Linked DNA regions of Beijerinckia sp. 28-YEA-48. The protein of the gene in region 2 interacts with the protein of the main gene of each other region in a pairwise test. Links are inferred from orthologs where the notes say so. Each region holds a gene or a part of one and is shown on either strand. Other genes may lie near its edges.

What was found. The genes of interacting proteins can lie anywhere in the genome.
Region 1: the proteins of gyrA (region 2) and gyrB interact in binary tests that used the Escherichia coli proteins (3 or more experiments, as listed by UniProt). The link is inferred for Beijerinckia sp. 28-YEA-48 from one-to-one orthologs.

Annotation. Positions count from the first base shown.
Region 1 is NZ_FNSI01000001.1:4,435,075-4,440,527, reverse strand. The notes cover bases 2,346-5,453. They hold gyrB (DNA topoisomerase (ATP-hydrolyzing) subunit B), read right to left. Parts: upstream 5,067-5,453; coding sequence 2,625-5,066; downstream 2,346-2,624. Other genes in these bases: recQ (DNA helicase RecQ), read right to left, coding at 5,208-5,453; BLW50_RS20795 (TIGR02391 family protein), read left to right, coding at 2,346-2,621. Outside these bases: BLW50_RS20805 (uroporphyrinogen decarboxylase family protein), read right to left, coding at 1-949; BLW50_RS20800 (DUF1810 domain-containing protein), read right to left, coding at 1,107-1,553; more of BLW50_RS20795, read left to right, coding at 1,821-2,345. UniProt on the Escherichia coli protein: DNA gyrase negatively supercoils closed circular double-stranded DNA in an ATP-dependent manner to maintain chromosomes in an underwound state.
Region 2 is NZ_FNSI01000001.1:2,295,881-2,303,879, reverse strand. What follows is about bases 2,468-5,774. They hold gyrA (DNA gyrase subunit A), read left to right. Parts: upstream 2,468-2,814; coding sequence 2,815-5,574; downstream 5,575-5,774. Other genes in these bases: BLW50_RS10865 (HAD family hydrolase), read left to right, coding at 5,574-5,774; BLW50_RS10875 (E22 family MetX-like putative esterase), read left to right, coding at 2,468-2,655. Outside these bases: excinuclease ABC subunit UvrA, read right to left, coding at 1-469; ssb (single-stranded DNA-binding protein), read left to right, coding at 1,015-1,521; more of BLW50_RS10875, read left to right, coding at 1,537-2,467; more of BLW50_RS10865, read left to right, coding at 5,775-6,242; BLW50_RS31035 (sce7726 family protein), read left to right, coding at 6,370-7,074. UniProt on the Escherichia coli protein: A type II topoisomerase that negatively supercoils closed circular double-stranded (ds) DNA in an ATP-dependent manner to maintain chromosomes in an underwound state.

The DNA.
Region 1 (5,453 bases), 2.1 Mb from region 2 along the record:
GCAGATATTTCATGCCGCAATCGGGCGCGACGACAATGCGTTTGGCCGGGACGAAGGGAAAAATGCGGCGAATGCGCTCGGCGACGACTTCAGGCGTTTCCACCGTCATGTCGTTGAGATCGATCACGCCGATGACCATGGTCTTGCTCGGTAGCTGTTCGAGAACCTTGAAGTCGAGCACCGGCTGAGCGGTTTCGATGGAGATCTGATCGACATTGCAGCGTTCGAGTTCGGGCAGAAAGGAATAGCCGGCCGGTTTATTCTTCACCAGCGCTGCATAGCCGAAACACAGATGCACACCGGTCGTGCCCTTCACGCCTTCGACGGCGCGGTTGATCGCATCGACGCCATAGGCGCGCGCCTGGTCGGGGCGCGCCTGCATGTAAGGCTCGTCGATCTGGACGATATCGGCGCCAGCGGCGAAGAGATCCTTGATCTCCTCGTTGACGGCGGCGGCATAGTCCATCGCCACGGCGGCTTCGTCGTTGTAGTGAAAATCCTTCGCCTGGATCGACATGGTGAACGGGCCAGGCACAGTGATCTTGATGCGCTTGTCGGTGTTCTTGCGCAGGAACTGCACGTCGCGCAGTTCCACCGCATGTTTACGCCTGATCTTGCCAATGACGCGCGGCACCAGATCGGGATTGCCGCTGCGGCTTGGCACGACGGCGGGATTGTCGATGTCGACGCCTTCCAGCGCCGTGGCGAAACGGTTCGAATAGCTTTCGCGGCGCATCTCGCCATCGGTGATGATGTCGATGCCGGCACGCTCCTGATCGCGGATGGCGATCAAGGTCGCATCGTCCTGCGCTTCTTCAAGCCATTGCGGATCGATGTGCCACAGCTCTTTCGCGCGAACGCGCGGCGGCGGCCGCTTGCCGAGTTTGCTCCGGTCGATCAGCCAGTCTGGTTGCGGATAGGATCCGACGATCGTCGTAGGCAGCAGCATGCATTCCTCCCAATCCGGCGGCTGGAGCATCCCACGCACTGTTGTCCTATTCGCTGATGCGAGCAACAGGGGGGCTATCGAGGGTGGGACTTATCCCATCGACGATGCCGGAAGCAAGCGCATTCCCAAGCTCGCTTATCAGAACGAGGCCGAGGCCTCAGTCTTCGCTTTCGAGCTTCTCGGTCGTCAACGGATCCGGCACACTGTCGAAGAAGGTTTCCAGCGCTTCATCGAAGACCGATTCATCCGGCGTGACGGCGCTGAAAAGCGTCAGCGACGAGCGAAACTTCAGGTCGTCAGGCGAGCCGAATATTTCGCGCGCCGTGCGCTCGGCATGGGCATTCAGGGCGAGCGTGCACGCGCGTAGGCGCTGACCAAGCACAGGATGATGCACATAGGCGTGCGCTTCTTCCGACGAGGTGATCGCATAGCGCTGCGCCATGGCGCTAGCGCCGAGCCCGGCGATCTGCGGAAAGATAAACCACATCCAGTGGCTCTGTTTGCGCCCGGCCTGCAATTCGCCGAGCGCTGTCTCGTAGACGTCCTTCTGGGCGTCGATGAACCGTTGCAGGTTGAACGGGTCGTTTATGTTTGGCGGTGGCATTTCCAAGCGAAAGGTCTCCCGGCTCGCGTGCAGAAAATGCGTCAAAACAAAAGAGTTGGTTCTGATCAGAACTGATAGATTCTCGATCTTGGCAGATGAGGCGGGGACTGTCGCGCAATTCCTCGGCTCTGGCAACTATTGCGCTACCGCCCCCCAATCTGCGATTTTCCGATGATAATCGAATCGAGAGCTTCAACAAAAAACATCAGCAAGACCGTATCAGGAATTCGCTGAGAACCGATTTTGATTGGCTAGTGCGGGGGAGAAATGGCATTTTTTACAGCGGCTGAAATTCAAGCGATTGCGGAAGCACTCGGTGATACCGAGATTGGATTAACAGGAAGTGAGATAGGGCGGCTGCTCTCATCGTTACGAATGAATGATGTTAATGCTTCCGTCACGAAACGCCTTCGGCTGAGTGATGCCCTTACTTACGATCAGAACGCGCGATCGAACCGTACAGGCATTCTCGCATTTATACGTACAGCAATGAAACCGACTCGCTGGGTTGGAAAGCGAGAAGCTTTTGAGAGGCTTCGGGCTCGGCTCAATCAAGCCTTAATGTTGATGGGCCTTGTCGTAAAAGAGACAGGAGATCTCGTTGAAATAGATACAGCAGGGACGCTTTCTGAAGCGGAGCGGCGCGCGCGAGAATTGCGAGCTGATCTATTAAGCCGCGATATTCATCCTGATGTTGCTATGTTCTGCCGTTCTGAGTTGCTGACAGATAATTATTTTCATGCGGTTTTGGAAGCTGTCAAAAGCATTGGCGATAAGCTGCGTGTGCGTACAGGTCTCTTGGACGATGGAGCTGTTCTTATCGATCGTGCGCTCGGGGGTGACCTTCCAATACTGGCTATCAACCGGCGCGCTACCAAAAGTGAAGTCGACGAGCAGAAAGGATTTGTGAGCTTGGTGAAAGGAACATTCGGGATGTTTCGTAACCCAGCGGCGCACGAAGCCAAGCTGAATTGGAAGATGAGCAGAGAAGATGCAGAGGACCTAATGTCCTTGGTGTCTTTGATTCATCGTCGTCTTGATAAGGCGACGATGTTACCTAGGACCTAGCAATTAAACGTCGAGATTGGCGACGCTGAGCGCATTCTCCTGGATGAACTCGCGACGCGGTTCGACGACATCGCCCATCAGGCGGACGAAGACGCTGTCGGCGTCGGAGACTTCCTTGATGCGCACCTGCAGCAGCGAGCGCACATTGCGGTCGAGCGTCGTTTCCCAGAGCTGTTCGGGGTTCATCTCGCCCAGGCCTTTATAGCGCTGCATCTGGCTGATGCCCTTTTGGCCGGCGGCCATGATGGTGTCGAACAAAGCGCTCGGCCCGGCGACACGTGTTTCGTCCGCTCGGCGTTGGAATATGGCCGGCTGGGCGTAGACCGCATGCAGCGAGGAGGCGTGGTCGTTCAGCTTGCGCGCCTCGGCCGAGGCCAAGAGGCCGGCATCGAGCACGCTCGCCTGGCGCACGCCGCGCACTTCGCGGCTGAAGACGAAACGATCGCCTTCGATCACGCCCTGCCAGCCACGCTCGGTTTCTTCCGACAGCGCATCGAGACGGCGGGCGATCTCCTGCGTCCGTTCCTCGGCGAGGTCGCCCATGGCGGCGATCGGCTGCAAGGCGCCAGCGATGGCGGCCTGTTCCACGGCGACGCGATCGTAGCGCGAGTGCAACTGTGCCAGGATCTGTTTCACCAGACGCGCTTCTTCGGCCAGGGCGCGCAGGTCGGCGGCGCTGCGCACTTCGCCATTGCCGAGGCGCAGCAGCGCACCATCAAGGCCGTTGTCGAGCAGATAGTCTTCGCGCGCCCGCTCGTCCTTGAGATATTGCTCCGACTGGCCGCGCTTCACTTTGTAGAGCGGCGGCTGGGCGATGTAGAGATGGCCGCGTTCGATCAGGTCAGGCATCTGCCGGAAGAAGAAGGTCAGCAGCAGGGTACGGATATGGGCGCCGTCGACGTCGGCGTCCGTCATGATGATGATCTTGTGATAGCGCAGCTTGGCGATGTTGAAGTCGTCGCGGCCGATGCCGGTGCCTAAAGCCGTGATCAGCGTGCCAATTTCCTGCGATGACAGCATTTTGTCGAAACGCGCTCGCTCGACGTTGAGAATTTTACCGCGCAGCGGCAGCACCGCCTGATATTCGCGGTTGCGCCCCTGCTTGGCCGAGCCACCGGCGGAATCACCCTCGACGATGAACAGTTCGGATTTGGCCGGATCGCGTTCCTGGCAGTCGGCGAGTTTGCCGGGCAGGTTGGCGACATCGAGCGCGCCCTTGCGCCGCGTCAGTTCGCGCGCCTTACGCGCTGCTTCACGGGCCAGTGCTGCTTCCACCACTTTGGTGACGATGGAGCGCGCGTCCTGCGGATGTTCCTCGAACCATTGGCCGAGCATCTCGTTGACGAGACTTTCAACGACGGGCCGCACTTCCGAGGAGACCAGCTTATCCTTCGTCTGCGACGAGAATTTCGGGTCTGGCACTTTCACCGAGAGCACGCAGGTCAGGCCTTCGCGGCAATCGTCGCCGGTCAGGTCAACCTTTTCCTTCTTGGTGATGCCCGAAGATTCGGCATAGCCGGTGAGCTGGCGCGTCAACGCGGCGCGGAAGCCGGCGAGATGAGTGCCGCCGTCGCGCTGCGGAATGTTGTTGGTGAAGGCCAGAACATTCTCGTGATAGCTGTCGTTCCACCACAGCGCCACTTCAACGGTGATGCGATCGCGCTCGCCACGGATCAAGATCGGCGTGCCGATCTGCGGTTGCTTGGCGCGGTCGAGATAGCGCACGAAAGCCTCGAGCCCGCCCTCGTAGAACAATTCCTCGACCTTGGTTTCCGCATGGCGCATGTCGGTGAGGACGATGCGCACGCCCGAGTTCAGGAACGCCAGTTCGCGCAGACGATGTTCGATCGTCGCATAGTCGAACTCGATCATCGTGAAGGTTTGCGGCGACGGCAGGAAGGTCACTTCGGTGCCACGCTTCGGCTTGCCATCGATCAGCGGTGCCGGCCCGACAACGACGAGCGGCGCCACCACGTCGCCATGGGAGAAGCGAACCACGTGTTCCTTCTCGTCGCGCCAGATGCGCAGCTCGAGCGAGGTCGACAGCGCGTTGACGACGGAGACGCCGACGCCGTGCAGGCCGCCCGAGACCTTGTAGGAATTCTGGTCGAACTTTCCGCCCGCATGCAGCTGGGTCATGATGACCTCGGCCGCCGAGACGCCTTCCTCCGAATGAATGGCGGTGGGAATGCCGCGGCCGTTGTCGGTCACGGTGCAGGAGCCATCGGGGTTGAGCGTCACCGTGACGAGCGTCGCATGGCCGCCCAGCGCCTCGTCGATGGCGTTATCGACGACCTCATAGACCATGTGATGCAGGCCCGAGCCGTCATCGGTGTCGCCGATGTACATGCCCGGCCGCTTGCGCACCGCATCGAGGCCGCGCAGGACCTTGATGGAGTCCGCGCCATAGGCTGCGGGATCAGTGTTTTCGGCGGGCTCGGCCATGAAGGGTAATTCTCTGAAATGGGCGGAAAATCTCAGCCTGGAGGCCGGCCTCGATTCGATCCCGTAACATACCCTGAAACCGCTAGGAAATGCACGTAAAACCGTATCTTCCAGCGTCTCTAAACGACCGATTCGAAGGCGCTACGGCAGCCCCGCCAGAGCCTCCAGAAAGGCGTCACCGTAAAGCTTCAATTTACGCTCGCCGACGCCATAGATTTCGGCCATTTGGCCGAGGGTTTCGGGCCGTCTTTCGGCCATTTCGATCAAGGTTCGGTCGGCAAAGATCATAAACGCCGGCACGCCCTGCTCGCGGGCCAGCTCGCGCCGGCAGGTGCGCAGCGCCGCCAGCACCGCATTGTCCTCGTCCGGGCTGTCGCTGCCGATGCC
Region 2 (7,999 bases):
CGCGCACCACCGGCGCCAGCAGATAGAGCCGCGACTTATCCGGCAGCGCCAGCACCCGGTCGACCATCTGGCTGACGGTCTGGCTTTCGATCGGCAGGCCCGTTGCCGGCGAATAGGGAATGCCGACGCGCGCCCACAGCAGGCGCATATAGTCGTGGATCTCGGTCACCGTGCCGACGGTGGAGCGCGGGTTCTTCGAGGTGGTCTTCTGTTCGATGGAAATGGCTGGCGACAGGCCGTCGATCTGGTCGACGTCCGGCTTCTGCATCATTTCCAGAAACTGCCGGGCATAGGCCGACAGGGATTCCACATAGCGCCGCTGCCCTTCGGCATAGATCGTGTCGAAGGCGAGCGACGACTTGCCGGAGCCCGACAGGCCGGTGAACACCACCAGCTTGTCGCGCGGAATGGTCAGGTCGACATTCTTGAGATTGTGCTCGCGCGCACCGCGCACGGTAATCGAGCGCATGTCGACAGGCGCGGCAACGGACCGGCTGAGGCCGGGCAGGGACGGGGCGGCGGCAGGCTTGGTTGCCGATGGTTTGGCGACCGAAGGCTTGGCGACCGATTTGGCGTCCGATTGGGCTTTCGGGCTGCGCGCGGTTTTAGCGCGCGGCTTAGCATCTTTCATGGGGCGGTCCGGCGGATTGGGGTTCCGTGAATGTAGGGTGCGGATCGGGCAATGCCATGTCGCAGCCCCGATATTCACAAGCTTCACCCTATATAGGTGCTCGTTTCTGTCAGTGCTTGCAACGCGGATGCTAATCGACTAGAACAAATATAGAACATTGTTCCGGTCCTGTCGAGCGCTGTGGACAACAGGTCGCCCCTGGCAGGCGGCGCTCACGGCCGGCATCGGGACAGTTTACGAGAGAAGCATGTGGCGCGACGCGGAGCGGACGCGCCAGAGCGGGATGCGACGGCAATCCCGCTCCAGATGGAAATCGATCACATGTTCGATTGGGGATCTTTTCGATCCTAGGTCACGGTGATCCTGGCAATATGGAGAGCGTTATGGCGGGCAGCGTCAACAAGGTCATTCTGATCGGCAATCTTGGCCGTGATCCTGAAGTGCGGCGCACGGGCAATGGCGATGCGGTGGTCAATTTTTCCGTCGCCACGACCGAATCCTGGCGCGACAAGGCCACCGGCGAGCGCAAGGACCGGACCGAATGGCACAATGTCGTCATTTTCAATGAAGCCCTGGGCAAGATCGCCGAGCAATATTGCAAGAAGGGCACGAAGGTTTACCTCGAAGGGCAATTGCAGACCCGCGAATACACCGACAAGGACGGCAACCAGCGCAAGTCGACCGAAGTCGTGTTGCAGCGGTTCCGTGGCGAGTTGACCCTGCTCGACAGCCGTCGCGACAGCGAGGAGCGTGGCTCCTTCAGCGGCGGTGGTGGCGGCGGCGAATTTGGTCGCTCCTCGCCGATGGAACAGCGTCGCGCCCCGTCGGGTGGTGGTGGCGGTGGTGGCAGCCGCGCCCCGGCGCCGATCGACGACGACATCCCGTTCTAGTCGTCACGTTTAGGCATGATCGTCGAGAAGCGCGTCTTCGAACTGCCGCGGCTGGAAACAGTGAGCGGCGCGACGATCCAGGATGTGCGGGTCGGCTACGAGACCTATGGCGCGCTCAATGCCGAGCGCTCCAATGCGATCCTGATCTGCCATTATTTCTCAGGCACCAGCCACGCCGCCGGGCGCTATCGCGAAAGCGATGTGTTGCCCGGTTATTGGGATTATCTGATCGGCCCCGGCAAGCCGATCGACACCGACCGCTATTTCGTCGTGTCGAGCGACACGCTGGTCAATCTCAGTGCTTATGATCGCACGGTGACGACGACCGGCCCTGCGAGCACGGATCCGGCCACCGGCAAGCCCTACGGCCTGTCCTTTCCCTTCGTCACCATCGCTGATTTCGTGCGCGTGCAGAAAGCGCTGCTCGATCATCTCGGCATCGCCCATCTGCATGCGGTGATGGGGCCGTCGATGGGCGGTTTGCAGACCTATGAATGGGCGGCCAGCTTTCCCGATATGATGGATCGCATCATCCCGGTGATCGCGGCGGCAGATTCTGGCCCCTGGCTGACCGCCTGGCTTGATGTCTGGGCCTCACCCATCCGCGTCGATGCCAATTGGAACGGCGGCGATTATTACGGCCGCCAGCCGCCGCTGCGGGGCCTCACCGAAGCTCTTAAAATCGTCACCCTGCACGCCAACCACTGGCACTGGGCGGAGAAATATATCGGCCCGCGCTGGGCCGACGAGGCGCGCGATCCTCTGGCCGCGCTCGACAACCGCTATCGTATCGAGCAGGTGCTGGAGGAGGCCGCCGCCGGTCGCGCTGCTGTCTCCGACGCCAATCATTTCCTTTATCTGGTCAAGGCCAACCAGAGCTTCATTCCTGGCCGAGGCGCGGGCGCCACCAGCGCCGCCGAGGGGCTGAAGCGGATCAAGGCGCCAGCGCTCGTTCTCTACGCGCCCGATGATCAAGTCTTCGCCGCCGAATGGGTGCGGCGCACGGCGCAGACCATCGCCGCCAATGGCACGCCGGTCGAGACGGCGGAGATCGCGGGTGATTTCGGCCATCTCAACGGTGTCCTCGGCCTGGCCAAACTGGGGCCTAAAATCGCCGAATTCCTGGCCCGTTAGTCGATCGCGGGCGCGGCTTTTTCGCGCTCATTTTCGCTATCAATAACATATTGAAATAATTAAAATATTTTGGGCCGGAAACGGCGCTCCGAATTAGCTTTTCGCAGCGGGTTCGGATACATTGCACCATTCGATTCTCATCATTGGACCAACCCCGCTTTGGCCGATCCTACCGACCCGCAAAATCCCGGCTCCGACCAGCCCGGTTCCGATATTCGCCCCGTTTCCATCGTCGATGAGATGCAGCGCAGCTATCTTGATTACGCCATGAGCGTGATCGTCAGTCGCGCGTTGCCCGACGTGCGCGACGGCTTGAAGCCTGTGCATCGTCGCATCCTCTACACGATGTACGAGAGCGGGTTCACGCCGGACAAGTCGTTCGTCAAATCGGCGCGGCCGGTCGGCGATACGATGGGTAAATATCACCCGCACGGCGACCAATCGATCTACGACGCCTTGGTGCGCATGGCGCAGGTCTTCTCCATGCGCCTGCCGCTGGTCGAAGGGCAGGGCAACTTCGGCTCGATCGACGGTGATCCGCCGGCGGCCATGCGTTACACGGAATCGCGTTTGGCGCGTGTCGCGCTGTCGCTGCTTGCTGACATCGACGAAGAGACGGTCAATTTCCAGCCGAACTACGACGGCAAGGATATGGAGCCGACGGTTCTGCCGGCGCGCTTCCCCAATCTGTTGGTCAATGGCGCTGGCGGCATCGCCGTCGGCATGGCGACGAACATTCCGCCGCATAATCTCGGCGAAGTCATCGACGGCGTTTTCGCGCTGATGGAAAAGCCCGAGATCACGATCGACGAACTGATCGAGATCATCCCCGGGCCGGACTTCCCCACCGCGGGCTCGATCCTGGGCCGTGGCGGCATTCGCGCCGCCTATCATACCGGCCGCGGCTCGATCCTGATGCGGGCGAAGGTGGAGGTCGAGCAGGTCCGTAAGGACCGCGAAGCCATCATCGTCACCGAAATTCCCTATCAGGTGAACAAGAAAGTCCTGATCGAGAAGATCGCCGAACTCGTGCGCGACAAGCGCCTCGAGGGCATTTCCGATCTGCGCGACGAGTCCGATCGCGACGGCATGCGCATCGTCATCGAGATCAAGCGCGACGCTGTCGCCGATGTCGTGCTCAATCAGCTGTGGCGCTACACGCAGATGCAGTCGTCGTTCGGCGCCAATATGATCGCGCTCAACGGCGGCCGTCCCGAGACGCTCAATCTCAAGGATTTCCTGCGCGCCTTTCTCGACTTCCGCGAGGAAGTCGTCACCCGCCGCACGAAGTTCCTGCTCGGCAAGGCGCGTGACAGCGCCCATGTGCAGGTTGGCCTGGCCATCGCGGTCGCCAATATCGATGAGGTGATCCATCTCATCCGCACCTCGCCGGACGCAGGCGCTGCGCGTGAAGCCTTGATGGGCCGCGATTGGCCGGCGCGCGACATGGCGCCGTTGATCGAATTGATCGCCGATCCGAACCACAGCATCAATGCCGATGGCACCTATCGCCTGTCGGAAGCCCAGGCCCGCGCCATTCTCGAACTGCGCCTGCAGCGCCTCACCGCGCTCGGCCGTGACGAGATCGCCGAAGCCTTGAATAAGTTGGCGGCCGAAATCGCCGATTATCTCGATATCCTGCGCTCGCGTGCCCGTGTGATGGAAATCATCCACAACGAGCTCGAAGAGATCAGGAAGGGGTTCGCCACGCCGCGCCGCACCGTCATTCTCGAGACCGATGCGGACATGGAGGATGAAGACCTCATCCAGCGCGAAGAGATGGTCGTTACCGTCTCCCACGCTGGTTATGTCAAGCGCGTGCCGCTGTCGGCCTATCGGGCGCAGCGTCGCGGCGGCAAGGGTCGCTCGGGCATGCAGACGCGCGAGGAGGATTTCGTCCATCGCATGTTCGTGTCCTCGACCCATCAGCCGGTGCTGTTCTTCTCCTCGCTCGGCCAGGCCTATAAGGAAAAGGTGTGGCGTCTGCCGCTGTCGGCGCCGCAGGCGCGCGGCAAGGCGCTGGTCAACATCCTGCCGCTCGATCAGGGCGAGCGGATCACGACGATCATGCCCTTGCCCGAGGACGAGGCGACCTGGGAAAAATACGACGTCATGTTCGCCACGACCCGTGGCACCGTGCGTCGCAACAAGCTCAGCGATTTCGCGCAGGTCAATCGCGCCGGCAAGATCGCCATGAAACTCGATGAGGGCGAAGCCATCGTCGATGTGAAGATGTGTTCCGAGGACGACGACGTTCTGCTCACCACCGGCAAGGGGCAATGCATCCGCTTCCAGGTCGGCGATGTGCGCGTGTTCAAGGGCCGCGATTCCATGGGCGTGCGCGGCATCAATCTGGCCGATGGCGATGTCGTCATCTCGCTGGAAATCCTGCGCCATGTTGATGTCAGCGCCGATGAACGCGCCGCCTTCATGCGCATGCGCCGCGCCGTCGCCGGGGAAACCGAGGAGACGGGCGAGGCCGTCGATTCTGGCGAGGCGGAGGAGGAGACCACGGGTGCGCTCACCCTCTCGCAGGAACGCTATGTGGAACTGTCGGCGCTCGAAGAGGTCATTCTCACGGTCTCGTCGCGTGGTTTCGGCAAGCGCTCTTCGTCCTATGAATATCGCACCGCCGGCCGTGGCGGTAAGGGCATCGCCGCCATGGCGGTCAATGCCCGCAATGGCGAGCTTGTCGCTTCGCTCACGGTCTCGGAAAGCGATCAGATCATGCTTGTCACCGATGGTGGCCAGTTGATCCGCTGTCCGGTGGCGGGCATCCGCATTGCCGGCCGCGCGACGCAGGGCGTCATCGTCTTCCGCACCGACGAGAGCGAGAAAGTGGTCTCGGTCGAACGTATCGGTGAAGACGGCGAAGACGAAGGCGAAGCGAACGGTGACGCGAGCGCCGGGTCGGAATAATGGCTGTTGTTGAAACCGGCTTTGATCTCGTCATCTTCGATTGCGATGGCGTGCTGATCAATTCGGAAGAGATCGCCAGCCATGTCTGTGCCGACGCGGTCGCCGAGCTCGGCCTGATCATGACGCCGTATGACTACGCCAGCCGTTACGCCGGCATGCCGGTGGCGGAAGCCTGGCGCCGGGTTGAGGCCGATAGCGGTCGCCCTCTGCCGGAAGGTTTTCGCGAAAAGGTCGATACGGAAATCCATCGCCGTTTCGATATCGAACTGGCGGCGATCGACGGCATGGCCGAGGTCCTGCGCGCCAGTTCGTATCCGCGCTGCGTCGCCTCTTCGACGCGTTTGTCGCTGCTGCAGAAGAACCTGGCCAAGACGGGCCTGATCCAATTTTTTGAGCGCGGCGTGTTCTCGGTCTCCCAGGTTAAGCGCGGCAAGCCGGCGCCTGACGTCTTCCTCTTTGCCGCCTCGCAGATGGGCGCCGATCCGGCGCGCTGCGTTGTGATCGAAGATTCCGTCGCAGGTGTCACCGCCGGCCGGCGTGCCGGCATGGATGTGATCGGCTTCATGGGCGGCGGCCATTCGTCGCCAGCGATCAAGGCTTCACTGGAGCAGGCAGGCGCGCGTCGGATCGCGGCCAATGCAGCCATGTTGAAGCCGCTTCTCGCCTGACTCTCACATTCGCGTGTGGCTGCGGGGCAAGTCTGTCGACAACAGGCTTAGGTTTGTTGACCATCCGATCAATGAACGGTTAATCCCTTGTACATAAGCTTTATAAGGGCAACGCGGTGGTAAGCGAATGCATGACGGAGATGTAAGGCGAGCTGTTCTCGCGCATCTGGCCGATATTTATGGCGCTGATCCTTCGACGCGAGTTGTCGAAGAGATGGGCGTTTGGTCCGGCACCGTTCGGGTTGATATCGCGGTCGTCAACGGTAAACTCTCTGGATATGAGCTGAAAAGTAACTCCGATACATTGGAGCGCCTTCCGTATCAGGTGGAGATCTACGGAAAGGTGTTTGACCACATGACATTGGTAGTCGGCGACAAACATGCTGAGAAAGCCCTTCGAATAATACCGAAGTGGTGGGGATGTGTGATGGCCAGCATGCACGATGGAAAGGTCAAGCTGAAATCAAAGCGCAAAGGTCGACAAAACCCACAGCCTGATCCTTCGGTAGTCGTGCAAATGCTTTGGAAGGACGAAGCTGTTGCTGTGCTGGAGAAGCACGGGCTGGCAAACGGTTGGCGTTCGAAACGAGCGGGCGAGATTAGCGCCCGCCTCCTATCCGAGATTCCATTCCGTCAGTTGAGGGATCACGTCCGAGACGCACTTAAGGTTAGGCAGAGGCTAGGGCAATTGGCTCCTAGTCAGTTCGATATGCCTATTGACACTGAAGCCGACCCAGCTCCCAGGGCTTCCAGGGGAAGCAGTCGGGTTGTTAGCAACGGCGTCGATCATGTGGTCTCCCCAGCAGTGAGCCAAAGGGAAACGGTTTGGTAGTTTCACTATGTCTTTCGCATGGCTGCGGTATTGCTGATCCCTGGGCTTGGAGCCCGGTCCTTTTGTCCTGACGCCGTGGTACACTGCGAACTCTGATGTCAGTGTGTATTTCACGTTAATCGGGACGGGTCCCGCTATGCCCTCAGTAGCTGCGTCTGGGCCAATCGTGGCGTAGTCGCCAAAATCCAATTGATACGAGAGGCTAGCTTTCTGGAGCGCCGACCATAATGCGAGTTCCGAACGGGCCAGCATGGTTCTGCCGACAGGATATCCGGACAGTGTAGCTGGAATGCTGCCTCCGGACACCGTAACTGAACGCCAAGCTCCCCCTTTGTGCAATGCCACAAAGGCTGCGTGGACTGGAGCTCCAAGCGCTAAGACACTTGCAACGCTTCCGCCAAGATCGACGATGAGATCGGTTTCTCCCAATGGGATTGGCCAAGATGACACCCAGGTAGCAGCGGATGTCATCTGGTCCAATGAGACTCGCAGAGCGATACCGCGCCCATCGGCCTTAAATGATCGTATAATAGCTTGATTATAACTTGGGGTGCGGTGCAATCGTGTTGAAGGTATCAAGTGCAGGCCTAAGCCATTCGTGCTTTTTCGGATAGTATCGAGGTCGTGGCTTGATGCTGTTTCGGCAAGGTTTCCTGCATCCAGGTAGAACGGTGTTTTCCCCCACACATCTTCGACCTGCTTAGCGAAATAGTCTGATGCGGAAAGTGGTATCTTTGTCGTGGATACAGTCGTTTTCTTTTGCTTGCGTGGGCCGCCAAATTGAGCCTGCATGAGCACAATATGCGGTGTCACACCATTGCGTCCTGCGCTGCTCAACTGACTAATCGCAGTCCGCTCGCCCTGCTTCCACTTCAAAATCGGAAGATATCGAACTCCCATTCCAAGCCCTCCCTGTGTCCCCAGG